4 regions of the Paraburkholderia pallida genome follow, and region 4 is predicted to be linked to each of the others. Evidence: predicted binding sites of a transcription regulator. Region 4 holds the regulator's gene; each other region holds the start of a gene.

Region 1 (5,210 bases), 860 kb from region 4:
TCCGGATGCTTTTCCGCAACTTCTTCGATGTCCATGCCGCCTTCGCTCGAACCCATCAGAACGATCTTTTGCGACACGCGATCGACGACGAGGCTGACATACAGTTCCTGCTTGATGTCAGCGCCTTCTTCGATCAGCAGACGGTTGACCTTCTGGCCTTCCGGACCGGTCTGGTGCGTGACGAGCTGCATGCCGAGGATCTGGCTCGCGTATTCGCGCACTTGATCCAGCGACTTCGCCACCTTCACGCCGCCGCCCTTGCCGCGACCACCCGCGTGAATCTGCGCCTTGACGACCCACACCGGGCCGCCGAGCTCTTGAGCGGCCTTGACCGCGTCATCCACCGAAAACACCGGGATGCCGCGCGGGACGGCGACTCCGAATTTCCGCAGGATTTCCTTACCCTGGTACTCGTGAATCTTCATGCGTGATTCCTTCAGTCTGAGAGTTGGAGTGAACTTCGATTCCGCTGTTGTTATTCATGCGCAATGGCGTCGGCCTTGCCCTCGTGGCTCGGGCCGGGCTTCTCGCGCACGCTGGCGGTTTCCGCGCCACGCTCTACTGAACGCGGCGCATGGCCATACCAGCGCGGATAAAACTGCTTGACCGCCTCGCCGTCGAACCGCAGCGCGTGGCAGCGGCCGAGCTGGAAAGGCGGTTTTTCGCCAGCGGCTGCGCCGTCGGCAGTCTTGCCAGATTCCGGTCCGGAAGCTTCGCCCGGCGTGCCTTTCGATGTATCCCACACTGCTCCGACGAATGCCTGGATCGCGACAGTCGGCAACACGCCCAACATTTCGGTGAGGTGCGTGCAACCGGCCGTGCCGGCGAGGAGCCGGCCCGCTTCGCGGCGGAAATTCTGGAGGAGATTGAGCCCGATAAGGGCCCGATAGGCGGGATTGGCGTTCTGGCACTGACCGTCATAAGGCACCCAGTCGGACGACGCTTCTGCGTCGACGACGTTGAGCTTGCGATCGATCGTGATGCGGAGCCAGAGTTCATGGATCGGCAAACCGTTGGGCCGAACACCGGCGGCGAGCGGCACGTCGCGTGGCTTATGGTCGGTCAGACACGCGTCGATGTCCCATAGACCGTCTTCGCGCTCATAGGCGACTGCCCGGATAGCGCGCTGATGACGCAACTGGCGAGGCGCTGGCGAAGAAAGCGGCATGCTAGAGGTAAGACCGGACAGGAAAACCTCTCGATTTTAGCATACCGGGTATTTGAGACAGCGGCGAACCCACAGCGTCCACCAGGACATGGCCACAAGCGGTTTTTGAGCCAGCCGAATCAGTTTTCCGGCCACTCGCCATCGAAGCTGTCTTCAATGCCCTTCAAAATCTTGCCGATGATCGACATCGAAAAGCCGCGCGCGGCCAGAAAACGGGCCTGACGCGCACGCTCGGCGGGCGTCTCGGGCAACTGGCCGTACTTCTTCTGCCAGACGGCGCGGGCACGCGCGAGCTCGGTCTCGCGCAACTGCGCGTTCACTTCTTCGATGAGCGCGTCGCCCACGGCATGACGCTTGAGCTCGCTGACGATGCGCCCCGCCCCCACGCGCGCGGCACGGCGATACACGACGCTTTCCGCAAAGCGGGCGTCGGAGAGCCAGCCATCGCGTTCGAGCGCGTCGAGCAGCGCTTCGAGCTCGTCGGCGTTTTCGGTGTAGGGCATGAGCTTGCGCGAAAGCTCCGCGCGGCTGTATTCGCGGCGCGAGAGATAGCCGAGCGCACGCCCCTTGAGCGAGCGCTCGGGACGCTGCTTGCTCGATGTCTCGTTCTTGCGAGCGTTGCGCGACATGCGCGAGGTGGAGCTGCGCTCGTAGCGGTCGGCTTCTGGCGCCGGGGGTTCGTGGTGCGCTTCGCGGTGCTGCGCTTCGTGCTGCGATTCGTGTGGTGCTTCGGACGACCCCGCCGCGGACGCATCGAAAAATGCCTCGAACGGCACTTCGAATACCGCCCCGCCTTCGTCGTCCAGATCGTGGGGTGTTGAATGCGCCAAGCCGCGAGCGCCCGCATGGGCGTCGCGGCTTGGTGTGTCGGTACGTTGCGTGTCGGTGCGCGCGGGATCGCGGCGCGTGGCGCGCCGCGCCTCACGCGGGTGCTCCGCCTCGTCCGAAGCGGGAGAAGGCGCCGCGGATGTTGCCGCAGAAGTGGCCACATCATGCGGCACCGAGGCGGACCCACCCTTGCGCATCACGGTAGTGCTGACTCTCTGGTGCCGATTTCAGAACTCAACTTCGGGACTTATTCTTCTTCGTCCGCGATTTCCACTTCGCCGGTGTCGTTGGCGCCGGCCGGCATCGTGCTCACGCCAAGCGATTCGCGGATGCGGTTTTCGATCTCACGAGCGATATCCGCATTCTCGCGCAGGAATTCGCGCGCGTTGTCCTTGCCCTGGCCAATGCGCTCGCCGTTATAGCTGTACCACGCACCGGCCTTGTCCACGATCTTGGCCTGCACGCCGAGGTCGATGATTTCGCCCTGACGCGAGATGCCTTCGCCGTAGAGGATGTCGAACACGGCTTCGCGGAACGGCGGCGAGACCTTGTTCTTGACGACCTTCACGCGCGTTTCGCTGCCGATCACTTCGTCGTTCTTCTTGATCGAGCCAATACGGCGAATGTCCAGACGCACCGACGAGTAGAACTTGAGCGCGTTGCCGCCCGTGGTGGTTTCCGGGTTGCCGAACATCACGCCGATCTTCATGCGGATCTGGTTGATGAAGATGACCATGCAGTTGGTCTTCTTGATCGTGCCCGTGAGCTTGCGCAGCGCCTGCGACATCAGACGCGCCTGCAGACCCGGCAGCGAGTCGCCCATTTCGCCTTCGATTTCGGCCTTCGGCACGAGCGCCGCGACCGAGTCGATCACGATCATGTCGATCGAGCCCGAGCGCACGAGCGCGTCGGTGATTTCGAGCGCCTGCTCGCCCGTGTCCGGCTGCGAGATGAGCAGCTCCGGCACATTCACGCCAAGCTTGGAAGCGTATTGCACGTCGAGCGCGTGTTCCGCGTCGATGAACGCCGCCGTGCCGCCGAGCTTCTGCAATTCGGCGATCACCTGCAGCGTGAGCGTGGTCTTGCCCGACGATTCCGGACCGTAGATCTCGACCACCCGGCCGCGCGGCAGGCCGCCCACGCCGAGCGCGATGTCGAGGCCGAGCGAGCCGGTGGAGACCACCTGGATGTCTTCGACCGCGTCGCCGTCGCCGAGTCGCATGATCGACCCCTTGCCGAACTGCTTTTCGATCTGCGCGAGCGCGGCAGCCAGCGCCTTGCTCTTTTCAGCAGTCAGCCCAGCCGAGCCTTTCTTGCTATCTTCCATGAATCGTCCTTTGCTATGATGAACGGCGTCTGGTGACGAGGCGTGCATGCCGCTGGTGACAAACCCCGGGCACATACGCGTGAACGCAGACACTGTATAAAAAAACAGTGGTTTTGGCAAGCGTGTTTTCATCAAACCTGCGTGCCGAAACCGCGAATTTTCGGAGACCGCCGCCCGACGCTCACCGGGCTCGCCCCCTGCCGGGAGCGCTGCGCGCAAAAGCGAAGCGCACAACGGGCAGCCAAACGCGGGCTTCAAAGCGCTTCGTTGGCGACGCTGGCGCACATGCGAATTCTCATTGCCGAAGACGACAGCATACTCGCGGACGGCCTCGTCCGATCACTCCGCCAGTCGGGCTATGCCGTTGATCACGTGCGTCATGGCGTGGATGCCGATACGGCCTTGTCGATGCAGTCGTTCGACCTCCTGATCCTCGATCTGGGCCTGCCGAAAATGCCAGGCCTCGAAGTGCTGCGCCGCTTGCGCGCGCGCAATTCCACCCTCCCCGTCCTGATCCTCACCGCCGCCGACAGCGTGGACGAGCGCGTGAAAGGCCTCGACCTCGGCGCCGACGACTACATGGCCAAGCCCTTCGCGCTCAACGAGCTCGAGGCGCGCGTGCGCGCGCTCACGCGGCGCGGCGCGGGCGGCGGCCCCACGGTCGTGCGCCATGGCGCGCTCGCGTTCGACCAGGTCGGGCGCGTGGCGCGCATCAACGACCAGGTGCTCGACTTGTCGGCGCGCGAGCTCGGCGTGCTCGAAGTGCTGCTGCAGCGGCTCGGCCGGCTCGTCTCGAAGGAGCAGCTCGTCGATCACCTCTGCGAATGGGGTGAGGAAGTGAGCAACAACGCCATCGAGGTCTACGTGCACCGGCTGCGCAAGAAGCTAGAAACGGGCGGCGTGCGCATCGTGACCGTGCGCGGGCTTGGGTACTGCCTCGAAAAGGAGGCGAATCCGGCGAACGCGCCTGTAATCACACCGGCTACGGCCACGGAAAATTCCGCAGCGGCAACGCCCACCGATACGCCGGACGCCAATCTCCCGGGCGACGCCGCGCCACCTGCCATGCCGGCCAGCCACTACTACAAATAGCCAGGCGCAACGATGGCCGAGCCCGCTCCCGCCGCACGCCCCGCGCCGGCCACGTCCGGCGCCTCGCCAAGGTCCGCCGCGCGGTCCGCAGACGAGGCTGGCGCGCTCGACGACGAGGCGCGCGACGCCCGCTACGCCAACCCGTTCGCCCCGCCCGACGAAGCCGAAGCCGCCGCGGCGCGCCCGCGCTCGCTGTTCGGCGAGATCCTCGACTGGATGCTCGCGCCGCTGCTGCTGCTCTGGCCGATGAGCATCGCGGTGACCTATCTCGTCGCCAAGTCGATCGCCAACGGGCCGTTCGACCGCGCGCTCGAAACCGACGCCTACGTGCTCGCGCGCCAGATCCATCCGGTCAACGGCGTGGCGGAGCTGACGCTGCCCGACTCCACGCGCGACTTCCTGCGCGCCGACAACGTCGACAGCGTGTACTACCAGGTGCTCGGCAGCCGCGGCGAGCTGGTGGGCGGCGACCGCGAGATGCCGCTGCCGCGCGACGACGACCGCCCGCCCGCCGGCCTCGTGGAGTTCCGCGACGACATGCTGCACGGCATCGACATCCGCGTGGCCTATACGACGGTCGAGCTGCCGAATCTGGCGGGCTCGCAGCCCGTGCTCGTGCAGGTGGCCGAGACGCTCGACAAGCGCCGCACGCTCGCCAACGACATCATCAAGGGCGTGATCCTGCCGCAGTTCGTGATCCTGCCGCTCGCGATCCTGCTGGTCTGGTTCGGCCTCTCGCGGGGCCTCGCGCCCTTGCACGCGCTACAGTCGAACATCCGCATGCGCCGCCCTGAC
Region 2 (5,210 bases), 310 kb from region 4:
CGGCTTCGGCCTGTGCTTCGGCCCGCGCTTTACCCGGCGCTTTACCCGGCGCTTTACCCGGCGCTTTTTCCAGCGCTTTGTCCAGATACGCGCCGTGCTTCGCGCCCAGCGCGCGTGCCTCACGCACGGCTTCGTCGTGCGCCTTCTTGCGTGCCTCGTCGTATTCGTTGAGCGCGCTATACGCGCGCACGACGCCGGCGAACGAGCATTCGTCGGTGATGGCGAGCGCGCGGTAGCCGTGACGGATCGCCTGCTCGACCAGCTCGCTCGGACGCGACGCGCCGCGCAGGAACGTGAAGTTGGTCAGGCAGTGCAGCTCCGCGTAATCGGGCAAATGCGCGGGCAAATGCGCAGGCAAATTCCCAGGCAGATGCCCGGACCCCGAACCCGGCGAAGAAGGTTGCGCAGGCAACGATGCGCCTGTCCCGCTGTTCGACATGATGCTGAAGATGAAGCGGCGTTAGCCGAAAAGTCCTTGCAAATACCACTGCCCGCCAATGCGCTCGCGGTACAGCCAGAACATGCGCCCCTGGTCGTCGGCGGCGACATAGTAGTCGCGCCCGACGCCCTCGCCGTCCCACCATCCCGCCTCGATGCGCTCGGTGCGCGTGAGCGTCTTGAGCGGGCGCCGATAAACCGGCCGGTCGTTGCGCACCATCAGCTTGAGCGGCTTTTCGAGCAGCCATGCCGGGCGCGGCTGCGACGGCAGCGGCACCTCGGGCAGATCGAAGGCCGTCTGCACGGGCGCGGCTTCTTGCTGCGCATCGGAGGAACCGTTCGCCTTGCGCGAATCGTGCGACGTGCGCGGCTTGCGCGCGGCCGTCCGGCGCGCGCCCGCTCGATACGTGCGCGCCGACATCGCCTGCTCGGGCCGGTGATCGTCCTCGACGAATAGCTGCAGCACGTTCTGCTCGCCGATGCGCGCGCCGATGCGCTCGAAGAGCTGCGCGAGCGACGCGTCCGACGCCTCGGGCGTGGGAAAAAGCGTGTCCGTGGGCGGCGCGTAGGCGCTCACCTGATCGGCGACGAGCGCGAGGCCGATCACGGGCGCGGCCAGCTCGGTCTGATTGAGCTTCTCGCGCAACAGCCACAGCAGATGCTCGGCATCGCGCGAAGGCGCGGCCCACGAGAGCGCGAGGCTCGACGTGCGCGGCGCGTGGCGCGACGCCAGCTCGTGCTCGAGACGCAGCTCGAAGCCGCTCAGCGCGCCGTGCTGGGCGGCAAGCCAGCCGGCCAGTTGCATCACGAGACGGCGCGCGGCGAACAGCAGCGCCTCGGCGCTCTCCACGCGCGCCTGCAATTCGAGCGACGCGTGAAACGACGGCGGCGCGGCGAACCAGGCGCGCGGATCGGGCGCCTCGCCGCGCGCTTGCGCGAGCCAGGCGAGCACGCCGTCGCCGAAACGGCGCACGATGCCGTCGCGCGGGAGCCGCCGCAAATCGCCGAGCGTCGCGCAGCCGATTTGCGTGAGCGCCTGCTCGTGCTGCGCGGCGAACGGCGCGAGCGCGACCGGCAGCGCGTCGAGCGCGCGCGCGAGCGTGGCTTCCTTGAGCACGCGAAAGCGGCGCGCCGCGTGCGCCCCGGCGCTCGCGCGCGCCTGCGCGAGCGTCCACGCGCCCCAGGCCGTGGGCGCGCAGGCGATGCGCGCGGCGTGGCCGCAACTGGCTACCGTGGCCGCCACCTTGGCGAGCAGCGCGCGCACGCCGCCGAAAAGACGCAACCCGGAACCGACCTCGAGCAGGAGCGTATGCGACTGCGCGAGCGACACCTTCGGCGTGTAGGCGAGCAGCGCGAGCGCGAGCGCCTCGAACGCGCGCGTCTCGCGCGCCGGGTCGGGCTCGAGCAACGCGAGCCCCGGCGCGAGCGCAAGCGCATGGGCGCGCGTGCTGCCCGGCTGCACGCCGAGACGGAACGCATCGAGATCGGCGATCAGGATGCGCGCGTGATCGGCGAGCGCGAAGCAGCGCGCGTCCTGTCCCGCGGCCTCATCAGGTCGACTGGCCGGCAGGGACGCCGACACCGGCGACGTTGGCGCCATGAGTGACGTGAGCGGCACGAGTGGCCTCACGGCCTCCAGCGGCAACAACGGCAAGGTGACGGCGATCCACAACATGATTGATCCCGGGCCACGGCGCGGTCGGCAATGCGCCCGGCTGGGGCAGCACCGACTCCTGCAGCGGCAAAGTGATGACGAGTGGCTGGGCGGGCGGCGGCCCGCGACGCTTGAAAATATCGACGGACACGGCGGTGAGCTGCATCCATTCACGACGGTTCAGACGCGCGTCCTCGGGCGGCGGCACCGGCGTGCAGACCATGCGCAGCGGCGCCGGCGACGACTGATTGCGCGCAGCGGGCGGCCGCATGAGAAACGCCAGCGACTGCGAATCCTGCGCGGCGACCTGCAGACGCCGCAGGGCGTCGGCGCGTGCCTTCGGCTGCCAGAGCAGCACGGCGCCGATGCCGTCCTGCTTGAGCGCCTGCTCGGCAGCCCACGGTGCTTCGTCCTCGCTCGCGCGCACCCAGATCAGGCGCTCGAGCGCGATGCCCCACGCCTTGAGCGCGCACGCGTACGGCTGCCACGGCGGTGCGACGAGCAGCACGTGCCGCCCCGCCTGCGCGGTGAGCGTGCGCAGCGCGGGTGCGACGAGCCGCATCTCGCCGATGCCGCCCTGCTCGACGAGCAGCTCGGTCAGGCTGCCCGCGGGCCAGCCCGCGCCGGGCAACTGGGCGTCGAGCGCGGTGTGGCCGCTCGCCACCGTGCGCTCGCCCGCGTGCGCGAGCTGGTCGCCCTGCCAGACCCGGCTTTGCAGCCGGGGCGGCAGGTGCGCGGTGAGCGGCGCAAGCTGGAGTGCTGCCATGGTTGCGCTCTGGAAAAAGGGAATAGGTCGCCCTGCCCAACACGAAAACGGGGCATGACGGGGTGGTTGGCGTGGTGTGAAACGCCGCGCCGCTACCTGTATATTTATACAGTATCTGGTGGGATTTTGGGAAGCGTTGTGTCGGTGGGGAGAGTGACTGGTGCGCGTGCGTTCGTGCGCGTTGGTGTCCGGAAGAAAAGTTTTCAAACCGGGGTTTGACGGCGCATGCCACGAAACGCTACAATCCACGATTCGTCGGAGCGTAGCGCAGCCTGGTAGCGCATCTGATTTGGGATCAGAGGGTCGTAGGTTCGAATCCTATCGCTCCGACCAAAGAAATCAAGGGGTTACAAGCCATTGGCCTGTAACCCCTTTTTCTTTTCCGTCGCCGTTACCGTTGCATTACCGGAAAATCACCCGAACGAGGCCGGACATCAATGGCCTCAATCAATCTCTAACGAACGAAGATGCTCAGGTCTGGACCGGTCGAATCTATCGGTGACCGGACGGTCGTTTGGCCACAAATCGACGCAGACGACGGCGATCTATGCACGCCTCTGAATGGAGCCGGTTCGGAATTCAATGGAGACGGCCGCTACTGCGATGTTGCAAGCTGCTGGTTTGGCTGCGACCGGTGACGCGGAATCGGAGCGTGATGGGGAGTGATACGCCCGCGCTTTTCATCTTGCCTCGCTGCCTCGTCGAACGCTTGCCAATTCATCATCACTTGCACCGTCAACTCGGCGCATCGCTCGACTTGCTGGCCTTACGGCGCGAGAAAGGCAGTGATACGGTCCCGATCGGACCCGGTGACCTCCGAGTTGACCATGCTTTTTGCTTCTTCGGCGCTATGCATGTTCGCCCTCGGGCGAATGATCTTAGCTAGCCAGATGAAGTTTCGATTGCCAAATCAGGCCGGTGGCATGTAGCTTGGATGTCCCTCAGTCTGTTCTCCGCGCGCTGCCGCCCAAAAGAACTTGGCGTGGTGTTCGTAGACCCCCGCACCATCCGAAGCAATATCAAACGCGGTAGCGTGTACCACGCTAAGCAGCAGCCGAACAATCTCAACAGTGTCGTTGTGGAAGACTTCAATTTCCTTGTCAGGGACATTTGCGCCATCCGCATCTGTCGGCTTCATCCGTGTCGGACCTATCTGTCGGTGCGCCAGTCGTTCGTGGCGCAGCGTCTTGACCCGTTCGAATACAGCGAAACCGTCACCGTTTGCTGAATACTTTTGAACCAGTTCAACGATCTTATCCCTCTTCGGCTCAAGTGCGCTCCTCATATCGATCGTTGATGAACCTCTGCTTTTAGCCCGGACGACCACAAGATCGTTGAAGAATTCGACCTTTTTCAGTTTGTCAGCAATGGCACTCATTCGAAGCGCCTGCTTGTTCGTATCCCAAATTCGCATGAGCGCCAGAAGCATTTCGCGTCGAAGTGCGTGCCGTACTATGTGAAATGTGTGGGTGGCGTATGAATTCCCCATTCGCGCCTGAAGGCTTTCGTCGTATACGGTCGGTTTCCAGCTCTCATGGAGCATGACCCAAACGTATTCGACCGCTAACGGAAGTGTCGCGGGGAATTCGTTTTATGGGACGGCGCACTCGACGACGTACGGCGGGGCGATGATTCCGACTTCAACTTACGACGATTCAATAACGATCGTTGCGTTCAACGGACAGCCGAACATTCCCTCCGTCGTATATGACGCTCGTTTCATATGCAACTCGATTGGTGCCAAGTACGGCGTGACGTGCCTGACGGCGCAGAAGTGAGGCATGACTCATGAAAGCATCGATTCTTGCGAGTGCATTGATTTTTTTGTGCGGCGACAGCTGCCTATGGATCCGACCTTGAGCAACTTGCACGGCACGGGTACGGGGTGATCGAAGAAACGCAGGTGAGCGGGGAATTCAATGGATGTAACTTCGACCGTCGCATCGCATTTACTGACGGTCTGGTTTTTGTCTGCTCCAGTTACGACTACCACTACGCTTACATGCCGGATGTGCAGATCCTGAAAAATGTCCGAGATGGCTCCATCCGAGTACTTATTGATGGCGACGAGTTCGACGGAACTCTCTACCGCAGATAGGAGAAGCGTGGCTTTCGTTGCCAAACAACCCATTCGGCTCAAAACAACGGCGTAGCGCGTGCTGCCTGTAGGTAGTCCTACGGGTGCGGCAGCGCAACGTGATCGAACTTGCGCGGCTTGCGGAGCGGCCGCTTGACCGAATCGGGGTGCAGCACTGGCGCATCGATGGCGGGCATTACACTGGGCAGATACCACCACGACCGAAGGCAGTGCGTTCTGTCGCGCCGGTCGCGCTCCCAGCGCCAGCCCGTAGC
Region 3 (5,210 bases), on a different contig from region 4:
CGCTGCTGAAACGCCACCAGGTCCGGATTCGCATAACGACCCAGCGACGCAAACACGGGATAGCACGTCACAAGCGCCAGGAAGCAACCGCATAGCATGACTTTGCGCCTTCCGATCCGGTCAGACAAACTGCCGAATACCACATACAACGGTAGCGTCACGATCAGGGCGATTGCCATCATGCCGTACACCTGCAGGGCATCGACATGAAGCGGCCCCGATAGCAGGACGAGCGGTGCGACCGATGCGGCGATGGAGGTCACGCCGAGCGGCATGGTGCCTCCAAGCAGCGCGACGAACATGGCCCTGAGGTTACGCGGCTCCGCGAAGGCTTCGGTGAGCGGGGCTTTCGACACCTGACCCGCGGCCTTCATTTTCAGGTAGACAGGTGACTCGTCGAGCTTGAAGCGAATCCAGATCGAAATGGCCAGCAGGATCAGGGAAAATCCGAACGGTATGCGCCAGCCCCATTGCGCAAACTCCTGGGGGCCGATCAGGGCGCGCGCGGCGAAGATCACCACCGTGGCCAGCAGGAATCCCGCGGAACCTGTGATCTGAATCCAGCTCGTTTTGCAGCCGCGTACGCGCGGTGCGCAATGCTCGGCGATGTACACGGTCGCGCCACCGAATTCGCCGCCCACCGCGAGTCCCTGTATCAGGCGCAATGCGACCAGCAGTACCGGTGCGGTCCAGCCGATGTGCGCGAAGGTCGGGAGCACGCCAACTGCTGCCGTGGAGACACCCATCAGGATGATCGTAAGCAGGAAGGTATTCTTGCGTCCGGCCATGTCGCCCAGCCGGCCGAAAACCAGTGAACCCAGTGGGCGCACCGCGAATCCTGCGCCAAACGTTGCGAGACTCGCCAGCAAGCCGGCAGTCTGGTTGTCCGGCGGAAAAAACCAGGCACCGAAATAGGTTGCAAGGCTGCCGTACAGGAAGAAGTCGTACCATTCGAACACGGTACCCAGCGATGCGCCGAGCACGACCCATCGGGATGCGTGGGCTTCCTCCGTGGTGTATCGCGCGGGTGCGGTTGAGTCCATCTCGTTGCTCCTCGTCTCCATGTGATTGATCACGACGGATGTCGTGTTGCGTTGACACGACTATGATTGCCCTGGGCCTGCACGCACAACCCCCGCGCGGACCTTACACCCGAATCCCTAGCTTTCTGGTCTGATCGGATGTGCGGCGTCACTCCTGCTGCTACCAGAGCAGGCCCCACTTCGAGGATTCGCAAAGGGGAGACACCGTAATTAATTGGCTCTGCCAGGCAACATCGATATCAATGCACGCAGATCGCTGGGTGCTTGCCCACCCGCGTTACAGCTCCCAATAGCGATCCAGCCCGGACAGATCGGAGTAAAAGTCCAGAAACGCCCGAACTTTGGAGGATGTCGTCTTCTTCTGTGGGTGGACGCCCCATATGGCGGGAGGAGTAAGCGTCGCCCGCGGATCGCAACATCGATCCCCGTGGTCACGAAATTCAGAATTTCGTCGGTGACGACGACGTCCGAGTCGATGTCCGGATAATGAGGCGTCAGGACTGTCGCAGCGCGTCCAGCCCAGAACGGGCGAAGTGCCAGCGTTTTTGCAGGCGGTATCTGCACAAATCGGCTGCCCGCGCGCCCGTTCCCCAGTTCTACACCGCTGTGACTGCGGACATCAAACGACAGGGCTCGCGATGGTCGCCGCCACGCGCACGGCGAGAATGCGCCGGATGGTCGCCAGGGACTGTTCCGCCACCGGACTCGGGCCTTGCCGCCGCGGCAAACGAAACTCGGGAGTTTTGACGCCCAGCTGCCTGCAGACCGCGGAAAGGTACGGTTTGCCTGGTCCCGCGCATCGTGCGACGGCGGCGGCAAAGGCTGCGTCGCCGACATGCCGGCGCAGCCATTCGAGCGTTTGACGGTCCTTTTCGTTATAGACCCTGACCAGATGCTCCATTCTCGCCTCCCGAGAGGACTGTATAAAAACACAGTTACCTGTAAATTTATACAGGTTTTAGGCTGATTGCAACCACCGGTGATCGGCTATGAGGGACGACGGCCGTGCCACGTCCCAGCGCATGACCTTAGCCGTGGGCGGTAACGAAAATATGAAATGGGCTCGCGCAGCCATCGCCCAGCTCCGTGAGCGAACCCTGTGATGGCCGGGACCGGGATCTCCCCGGGGGCCAATTCGCATTGATGCCTTGCGCGGTTAGCCAACGGTGCAGCCAGAAGCCGTTGCGGCCCGCCTGTTAGCAGCCCAGCACCAACGCGACCGCGTGCGGATGGCAGTGGGCTCTGGCCCTGGTAATGCTGTTCGGGACGCAAGCGGTGTCGCCGGCCGGCACCACGCACTGGCTGGGCGCACTTACGCCATCACCGAGTGACAGCTTCCGGTTCCTTTCACCGGAAAGCAGGGCGCGGTCACCGGGATGTTGTAGAGCCTCAGTGGACCCAGGTCATCCGTGGTGCGGCAGGGTCGGGCGCGTCGGGGTCGTCGACGATTGGCACGAGGCTCTTCGCGTTGACGGGGATGCCCGACAATGCGCGCGGCGGCGAGACGTCCGCGCCCTTGCAGGTGTAGCGCCGGGGAATCTCGCCGCCTTCATGGAAAACCTGTGAGGTGAGGGTGAAGGCCATTGTGTGCCGCCCGGCGTCAGTCCGCGCCGCCCGCTAGTGCCTGCGATGCATCCAGCGCATATGATGCGCGTCGAGCCAACGGCTCAGGCTCTCTCCGGGGTGATCGCGCCGGTAGCGACTGGAGAGGGCCCATGCAACGACAACCAGAACCACCAGGCCAACCCAAAAGCTGATCATTGACTGAGTCATGGCAGCCTCCTTCTGGAATGCGACCATGCCTGAATTGTAGTCATTGCTGGCCAGACTGGCTCAACCCGGATTCGGCGGGTCATTCTGGAGGAGGTGCGATGCCGGACGAGGAGGATCCGGTCGATGCCAAAGCCCTGGTGGCGCCCTGACCGGAACGCATGAACGCGTGGCGACCCTGCTGGCCAGAGCGGGAATGACCAACCCGTGCATGCGGCTCGGCGAACTAGCTGAAGCACTCGATGCCATGCGGGTGGCCATCGCGCCGTTTGCGCTTGCGGGCCTCGGCCACGCGCGTCGCGTACCGCGAGTCACGCCATCGCGCGTGGCCGATAGCCGTTGAAATACAGGTTCAGCAGCAACGCGCTGACTGAAGCAAGCACGATGCCGCTGTGCGTGAACGGAAACAGCCAGTGCGGCAACCAGGCCAGCAGGCCGGGATTGATCAGCGGCACCATGCCGATGCACACGCTGACCGCCACGATCAGCAGGTTGTTGCGGCCGCTCTCGTGCCGGTAGTCGACGTCGACCAGCACCTTGATGCCGGTCGCCACCACCATGCCGAACATCACCACACCCGCGCCGCCGAGGACGCAATGCGGAATCAGCGCGAACAGCGTCGAGAGCTTCGGAAAGAGGGCGAGCACGATCATGATCGCGCCGGCGCACACGCAGACCCAGCGGCTTTTGATGCCGGTGACGCCCACGAGCCCGACGTTCTGCGAATACGTGACATAGGGAAACGTATTGAAGATGCCGCCGATCAGCGTGCCCAGGCCGTCCACGCGCAAGCCCCTCACGACGTCGGCCTGGTCGACCGGCTTGTCGACCATTTCGGCGACGGCCAGCATCATGCCGGTGGTCTCGACCATCACGACGATCATCACGATCGAGAGCGCGACAACGGGTATCAGATGAAACGTCGGCATGCCGAAGTGAAATGGCGTGACGAATTCGAACCAGCTCGCGCGCGAGAGCACCGAAAAATCGACCTTGCCCGCGAAAGACGCGATGGCGAATCCGATCAGGATGCCGAGCAGCACGGCAATATTGCGCAAGAAGCCGCGCGCGTAGCGGGTAATCGCGAGTATCGTCACCAGCACGATGAGCGAGATCGTCAGGCTGAGCGGATCGCCCACCTTCGCGCCGCCCGCCATCCAGTTGATGCCGACCGGCACGAGGTTGATGCCCGTGACGGTGATGACGGTGCCGGTGACGACCGGCGGAAACAGTGCGACCATGCGCCCGACCAGCGGGGCCAGTGCGATGGTGACCACGCCGGCCGCAATCACCGAGCCGAACAGGCCGGTCAGCCCGATGGCGGGGTCGGTCGCCATCACGGTCATGGGCGGCACCGCCGCAAACGTCACGCCCATCATCAGCGGCAGGCGAATGCCGAACTTCCACAGGCCGGCGGACTGGATCACCGATGCGATGCCGCATGCGAACAGATCGGCGCTGATGAGCATGGCGATGGCGTCCATCGGCAACTTCGCCACGCCGCCGATCAGGATCGGCACGGCAATGGCGCCCGCATACATCACCAGTACGTGCTGCAAGCCAAAGGCGAGGAGCTTGTTGGCGGGCGGCACCTCGTCCACGGGCGCCGTCCCGGTGCGGGGCGGCGCGCTGCTGCGGGCGGCAAGATCGGATTGCTCGGCTGCTGTTTCCATTTGCTTCGTCCTCCTGATAGCTGCTCCCTACGACGCGAGCGGCGTCGCGGCGCCGCCCGTCGTCGATGGGGCTGTCTCCTGATGCCGCGTTCAGACAACGGCTCCTCGTGCGGCGCTTATTGAACGGCTGCCAACTCCCGTTCGAGCTGGTCATAGGTGTCGCGAATGAAACGCGCGACCGCCACGCTGCTCTCGAACGTGTTGTAGCCCACGCCGAGCCCGTAGTCGGGGAGATTGATGTAGTCGACCGTCATCAATTCGAGCGGGCTGTCATCGTGCGTCAGGTGATGGCGGATGGTCTTGCGCACGACTTCCCGTGTTGGCTCGAGCAGCCACGCATGCCAGTCGTCGTACCATTCGCCGGGATTGGGCCGCACGTAAGGGTATTGCACGCCGCGCCCCGGTTGGCCGTCGTCGCCCTTGGCCCAGCGGTTCAACGGCCCGTTGGGCACGGCGGGGCGGTTCTGTTGCCACCAGACCATGTTCATGCCGAGCCAGCTATCGGCCAGGTTGCCGGGCTCGAACGGGTCGAGCACCACACGTCCGTACTTGACGTCGTCGACGATGCCGGAGATGGCTTGTTCATCAGGATTGCCAATCTTGAAGATGCAATGGCTATAGTCCATCACGAAGCGGAACGGCACGCCCCGTTCCCGAACTTTCTCGGCCACCACCGCGACGCGCCGGAAGTCCTCCGACCACATCAGGATATGCACTTCGAAGC
Region 4 (5,210 bases):
AAGCCGATGCCCTTGCTCAAGGCCTGCCAGAACACCGCGACGAGCGGCACCACGAGAAACAGTGCGAGAAACGCGAGCGCGACGCCGGTGAGGAGCCAGCGCACCCACAGCGCTTCGGTGACGGGGTCCGGACGGCCCGCGTTCGGTCGGCGTGCGCCCTTTTGACGGACTGCAGTGCTCATTGCACACCTCCAGCGGTGGCTGCCACGTTCGCCGTGTTCGGCGCGCCTGCCGACGACGCCCCGCGGCTCGTGCGCCGCTGCAGATACCACTGCAGCGTGTTGATCAGCAGCAGCATGACGAACGACACGCACAGCATCACCACGGCGAGCGCCGTGGCGCCCGCGTAATCGTATTGCTCGAGCTTCGTGATGATGAGCAGCGATGTGATTTCCGATTTCATCGGCACATTGCCGGCGATGAAGATGACCGAACCGTACTCGCCCAACGCGCGCGCGAACGCGAGCGCAAAGCCCGTGAGCAGCGCGGGCAGCGCGGCCGGCAGCACCACGCGGCGAAACGTCAGCCAGCGCGACGCGCCCAGGCACGCGGCGGCTTCCTCCTGCTCGCGCTCGAACTCCTCGAGCACGGGCTGCACCGTGCGCACGACAAACGGCAAGCCGATGAACGTGAGCGCCACGAGCACGCCGAGCGGCGTGAACGCGATCTTGATGCCGAGCGGCTGCAGATACTGACCGATCCAGCCGTTGCCCGCATACACGGCGGCGAGCGAGATGCCGGCCACGGAAGTCGGCAGTGCGAACGGCAGATCGACGAGTGCGTCGATCACGCGCTTGAAGGGAAACGTATAGCGCACCAGCACCCACGCGAGCAAGAATCCGAACACCGCGTTGATGAGCGCGCCGCCGAGCGCGGAGAAAAACGTCAGGCGGTAAGAGGCGATCACGCGCGGCGACGCCACGGCGCGCACGAACTGCGCCCAGTCGAGCGTCGCGGTCTTGAGGAACGTGGCCGCGAGCGGAATGAGCACCACGAGGCTCAGATACGCCACCGTGATGCCGAGCGTCACGCCGAATCCCGGCAGCGCACCTGGCCTCTGTAATCGAAACGTCGTCATGCTCTATCTCTTCACATGGGTTGCGCGGAGCGCCCTCGTTGCGTGCCGCACATGGGTCGTCCTGCGTCGAAAAGCGCGCCTCGTCGGGCGCGCCTTGTTGTTGTGTGTTCCGTTGCTTACCGCAGCCGCTTGTTCCAGCCGCGTGTTGAAGCCGATTACTGCGGTTGATAAATCGAATCGAACACGCCGCCATCCGCGAAATGCGTCTTCTGGGCGTTGGTCCAGCCGCCGAAGGTGTCGTCGACCGTATAGAGCTTCAGCTTCGGAAACTTCGCCGTGAGCGCCGCGGGCACCTTGTCCGAGCGCGGACGATAGAAGTTCTTCGCGGCAATCTCCTGGCCCTCTTCGCTATAGAGGAACTGCAGGTACGCCTGCGCCACCTTGCGCGTGCCGCGCTTGTCCACGACCTTGTCGACCACCGCAACCGGCGGCTCCGCCAGGATGCTCGCCGAAGGCACCACGATCTCGAACTTCTCCGGCCCGAACTCCTTGAGCGAGAGGAATGCCTCGTTTTCCCAGGCGATCAGCACGTCGCCGATGTCACGCTGCACAAAGCTCGTGGTCGCGCCGCGCGCGCCCGAGTCGAGCACGCCCGCGTTCTTGTAGAGCTTCGTGACGAATTCCTTCGCCTTTTGCTCGTTGCCGCCCGGCTGATGCAGCGCATAGGACCACGCCGCGAGGTAGTTCCAGCGCGCGCCGCCCGAGGTCTTCGGATTGGGCGTGACGATCGACACGCCGGGCTTCACGAGGTCGTCCCAGTCCTTGATGTGCTTCGGATTGCCCTTGCGCACGAGAAACACGATGGTCGAGGTGTACGGCGAGGCGTTGTCGGGCAGGCGCTTTTGCCAGTCCTTCTCGATCAGCCCTTTGTTGGCAAGCGCGTCGATGTCCCAGGCGAGCGCGAGCGTCACGACGTCGGCCTGCAGCCCGTCGAGCACCGAGCGCGCCTGCGCGCCCGAGCCGCCGTGCGACTGCTTGATGGTGAGCGTCTCGCCCGTCTTCGCCTTCCACTCCTTGCTGAAGGCCGCATTGATGTCCTGATACAGCTCGCGCGTCGGATCGTAGGAGACGTTGAGCAGCGCCGTGTCCGCATGCGCGGCCGGCGCCAGCGCGGCCATGCCCAGCAGCGGCGCCACGCCGATCACCAGTTTCGCCGCCAGCGTCCTGACCCATGCGCGCCCCGTAGTGCCTTGTTTCATCTGTTTTTTCTCCGTGTCGTCGTGCGTTTTCGTTTGTCGTGCAGCAATCGATGGAGGCCAGTCTAGCGATTGGCTTACATTATTAAAAATGATGTTTTCTCATTCTTTAATACGTAAAAGTGGTAAGGACGGAGGAATCGGGCGCTCGAGCGTGTTTTCGTCTGTGATTTCGTCGGGTTGAGCGCAGGAAAGCGCCGCTGCGGGGCCATCCCGATCACAAACCTCAAGTAACACTTGAAAAGCGGCGAGTACTGTATAAAAATACAGTTACCTGTTCAAACATACAGTGGCGCCATGACCAAACTCACCGCACGACAGCAGCAGGTTTTCGATCTGATCCGCCGCGCGATCGAGCGCACGGGCTTTCCGCCCACGCGCGCTGAAATCGCCGCCGAACTGGGCTTCAGCTCGGCCAACTCGGCGGAGGAACACCTGCGGGCGCTGGCGCGCAAGGGCGTGATCGAGCTGGCTGCGGGCGCTTCGCGCGGCATTCGCCTGCTGCCCGGCCCCGACGACCTGCCGCACCAGTTCACGCTGCCGCACGCGAGCATCATGCAGCTCTCGCTGCCGCTCGTTGGCCGCGTCGCGGCGGGCAGCCCGATCCTCGCGCAAGAACACATCTCGCAGAACTACACCTGCGACCCGGCGCTCTTCTCGAGCCGGCCCGACTACCTGCTGAAGGTGCGCGGCCTGTCCATGCGCGACGCGGGCATCCTCGACGGCGACCTGCTCGCCGTGCAGAAAAAGAGCGAAGCGAAAGACGGCCAGATCATCGTTGCGCGCCTCGGCGACGACGTGACCGTGAAGCGCCTGAAGCGGCAGCCCAACGGCATCGAGCTGATTGCCGAGAACCCCGACTACGAGAACATCTTCGTCGCGGTCGGCAGCGCGGACTTCGCGCTCGAAGGCATTGCCGTCGGTCTGATCCGCCCCACCGAATTCTGATAATTCCGCCTGGAGAGAGTCATGGAACGCCTTGCCCGCCTGTTGCCCTTCCGTCAATTCGGCCGTCTGCGTCATCTGCGCGGGATTGCCTCGTGCGCAATGCGTGAGGCGCGCGCCTCCGCGGCCGCGCTGGGCCGCCAGGTCAATGGTTCGCTGTTCGACGACATCGAGCGCGAAGAGGAAGCCCCCGCGCTGCCTTCGGCGCAGCCGGCGTTCGCACGCGTCTCGCTCAACAGCACGCTGAATGCGGAACAGCCGGGCCGCCGCGCGCCGGTGCGCGTCTATCACGGCCAGTCGCGGCTCATCATGGTGGGCACGATGGAAGCGGTGTGCCGCGCCATCGACCTCTGCATCGCGGAACAGCAAGCCGACCTGCCCTCCGCACTGGCGAAGTAAGCACACCGCAGTCGCCCCGCAGTGACCCCGGAGTGACCCCGTAGTCGCTCGGTAATCGATACGCCAGGGATCGTTTTTGATTGCGCGCGGTCAACACCCTGTTTGCCTATTTCAGGGTTGCCCTACTCAATGACCGACATCCAAACGAATTCCCGCAAATCGGCGAGCTGGAAGAAACCGGTCGCAATCGCCGTCGCGGCGGTTGCGATCGTGGCCGCTGCAGGCTACGGCTATGCGTCGCCGTACATCGCCCTGAATCACCTCAAGGCAGCCGCCGACGCACGCGACGCGGCCGCTCTGGACGAATACGTCGATTACCCGGCGCTACGCGTGAGCCTGAAGCAACAGATCGGCGAGATGCTGCAACGGCGCATCGAGGCCGCGCACGCCAGCAACCCGCTACAGCTCTTTGGCGCGGTTATCGGCAGCGTGCTGATTGGCCCGCTCGTGGACGCGTATGTCACACCCGACGGCGTCGCCGCGCTGCTCAGCGGCATGCCGCCGACTGGCAAGCCAGGCGAGCGGCCTGCGCCTGCGCAACCGTCCGAGGCGCCGCCATCGTCGCAAGCGGGCGCGGCCACGCCGGGTGGGGCCGCACCGGGCGAATCCACGCCGCCCGCTCCCGGCAATTCGGGCACACAGCCACAACAGCAGCAAAACCAGCCCCGGGCGGAAACCTCAGCGGGGTATCGCGGGCTGAACACGTTTGCCGTCACGTGGCAGCGCAACGCCAAAAGCGAGCGCTATGCCGCCATCCTGCAGCGTCATGGACTGTTTTCGTGGAAGCTCACGGCTGTGGAGTTGAACTGGCCGGATGGCGACAGCGGCGCAAACGCGTCGAATTGATGAAGTGCGCGGGAAACGGGAGGACTGCGGCGAGCCATCCTGACAGTTGGCCGCCGCTTTGGGATCATTGTGTGGACGCCTCAAAAGCGTCCACACAATGCGTAGAGAGCAGCCGCGGTTAGGCCGCCGCCTGCTGCTGTTTTTCCTCAGCCGCCGAAGAGCAGGCTACGAGTATGCTGCACGTCACGCGGTCGAGCAGCGGCGTATTGCCTGCGCCCATCCACCAGCGCGACAGCCCGGTGCGGCAGCGGTGCCCCACCACCACGAGATCGACGTGCAACTCGTTGGCGAGATTCGCAATCTCGTCGATCGGATGCCCGAACGCGAAGTGGCCCTGCGCGCGCACGCCGCGCTCGGTCAGCCAATCCACGCCTTCCTGCAAGATCTCGCGCGCCGTTTCTTCGAAGCGCCCGCACGCCACATCCGTGAGCAAGCCCGCGCTTTGAGCGATCGTCGAGCGCATGTCGACCACCGACAGCAAATGCGTCTCCGCATGCAGGTCCAATGCCAGATCCGCTCCGCAACGCAACGCCTTGCGGCCTTCGCGCGAGCCGTCATAGCAAAGCAGAATTTTCTTGTAGCTCGCCATCATCATCTCTCCCTACCCGGCTGGAAACGCGGGTCACAATCGCATGATGGTGCGCCGCAATTCGACATGCAAGGGCTGGAAAACGCCAGGTATGCTTGCACGCGCATGGTGCACGGGTACTGGGTTTGCGCGAAAACAATACTTGTCGCGACAGACA

Evidence for each region. The regulator LexA, encoded in region 4, represses DNA repair genes until DNA is damaged. The targets are predictions, from matches to a motif close to ACTGTATNNNNATACAGT.
Region 1: the regulator LexA is predicted to act here: its motif matches at 3,415-3,432, upstream of recA (recombinase RecA).
Region 2: the regulator LexA is predicted to act here: its motif matches at 2,954-2,971, upstream of imuA (translesion DNA synthesis-associated protein ImuA).
Region 3: the regulator LexA is predicted to act here: its motif matches at 1,962-1,979, upstream of E1956_RS21995 (CppA family protein).

The regions. Positions count from the first base shown of each region.
Region 1 is NZ_CP038148.1:1,284,403-1,289,612, reverse strand. Features, by position in the region: gene sucC (ADP-forming succinate--CoA ligase subunit beta) at 1-425, opposite strand, end outside; gene E1956_RS05820 (DUF2889 domain-containing protein) at 476-1,168, opposite strand; gene recX (recombination regulator RecX) at 1,288-1,998, opposite strand; gene recA (recombinase RecA) at 2,244-3,323, opposite strand; gene E1956_RS05805 (response regulator transcription factor) at 3,609-4,415, shown strand; gene E1956_RS05800 (sensor histidine kinase) at 4,428-5,210, shown strand, end outside.
Region 2 is NZ_CP038148.1:1,825,323-1,830,532, reverse strand. Features, by position in the region: gene E1956_RS08325 (error-prone DNA polymerase) at 1-370, opposite strand, end outside; gene E1956_RS08320 (Y-family DNA polymerase) at 461-2,104, opposite strand; gene imuA (translesion DNA synthesis-associated protein ImuA) at 1,989-2,858, opposite strand; tRNA gene E1956_RS08310 (tRNA-Pro) at 3,115-3,191, shown strand; gene E1956_RS08305 (AbiU2 domain-containing protein) at 3,769-4,401, opposite strand; gene E1956_RS08300 (hypothetical protein) at 4,744-4,956, shown strand; gene E1956_RS08295 (hypothetical protein) at 5,034-5,210, opposite strand, start outside.
Region 3 is NZ_CP038149.1:1,529,256-1,534,465, reverse strand. Features, by position in the region: gene E1956_RS22005 (MFS transporter) at 1-1,076, opposite strand, end outside; gene E1956_RS21995 (CppA family protein) at 1,663-1,944, opposite strand; partial or broken gene E1956_RS21990 (YbhB/YbcL family Raf kinase inhibitor-like protein) at 2,404-2,627, opposite strand; gene E1956_RS21985 (nucleobase:cation symporter-2 family protein) at 3,125-4,486, opposite strand; gene E1956_RS21980 (xylose isomerase) at 4,603-5,210, opposite strand, start outside.
Region 4 is NZ_CP038148.1:2,139,544-2,144,753, reverse strand. Features, by position in the region: gene cysW (sulfate ABC transporter permease subunit CysW) at 1-182, opposite strand, end outside; gene cysT (sulfate ABC transporter permease subunit CysT) at 179-1,078, opposite strand; gene E1956_RS09725 (sulfate ABC transporter substrate-binding protein) at 1,234-2,277, opposite strand; gene lexA (transcriptional repressor LexA) at 2,572-3,222, shown strand; gene E1956_RS09715 (hypothetical protein) at 3,244-3,618, shown strand; gene E1956_RS09710 (DUF2939 domain-containing protein) at 3,748-4,464, shown strand; gene E1956_RS09705 (universal stress protein) at 4,583-5,053, opposite strand.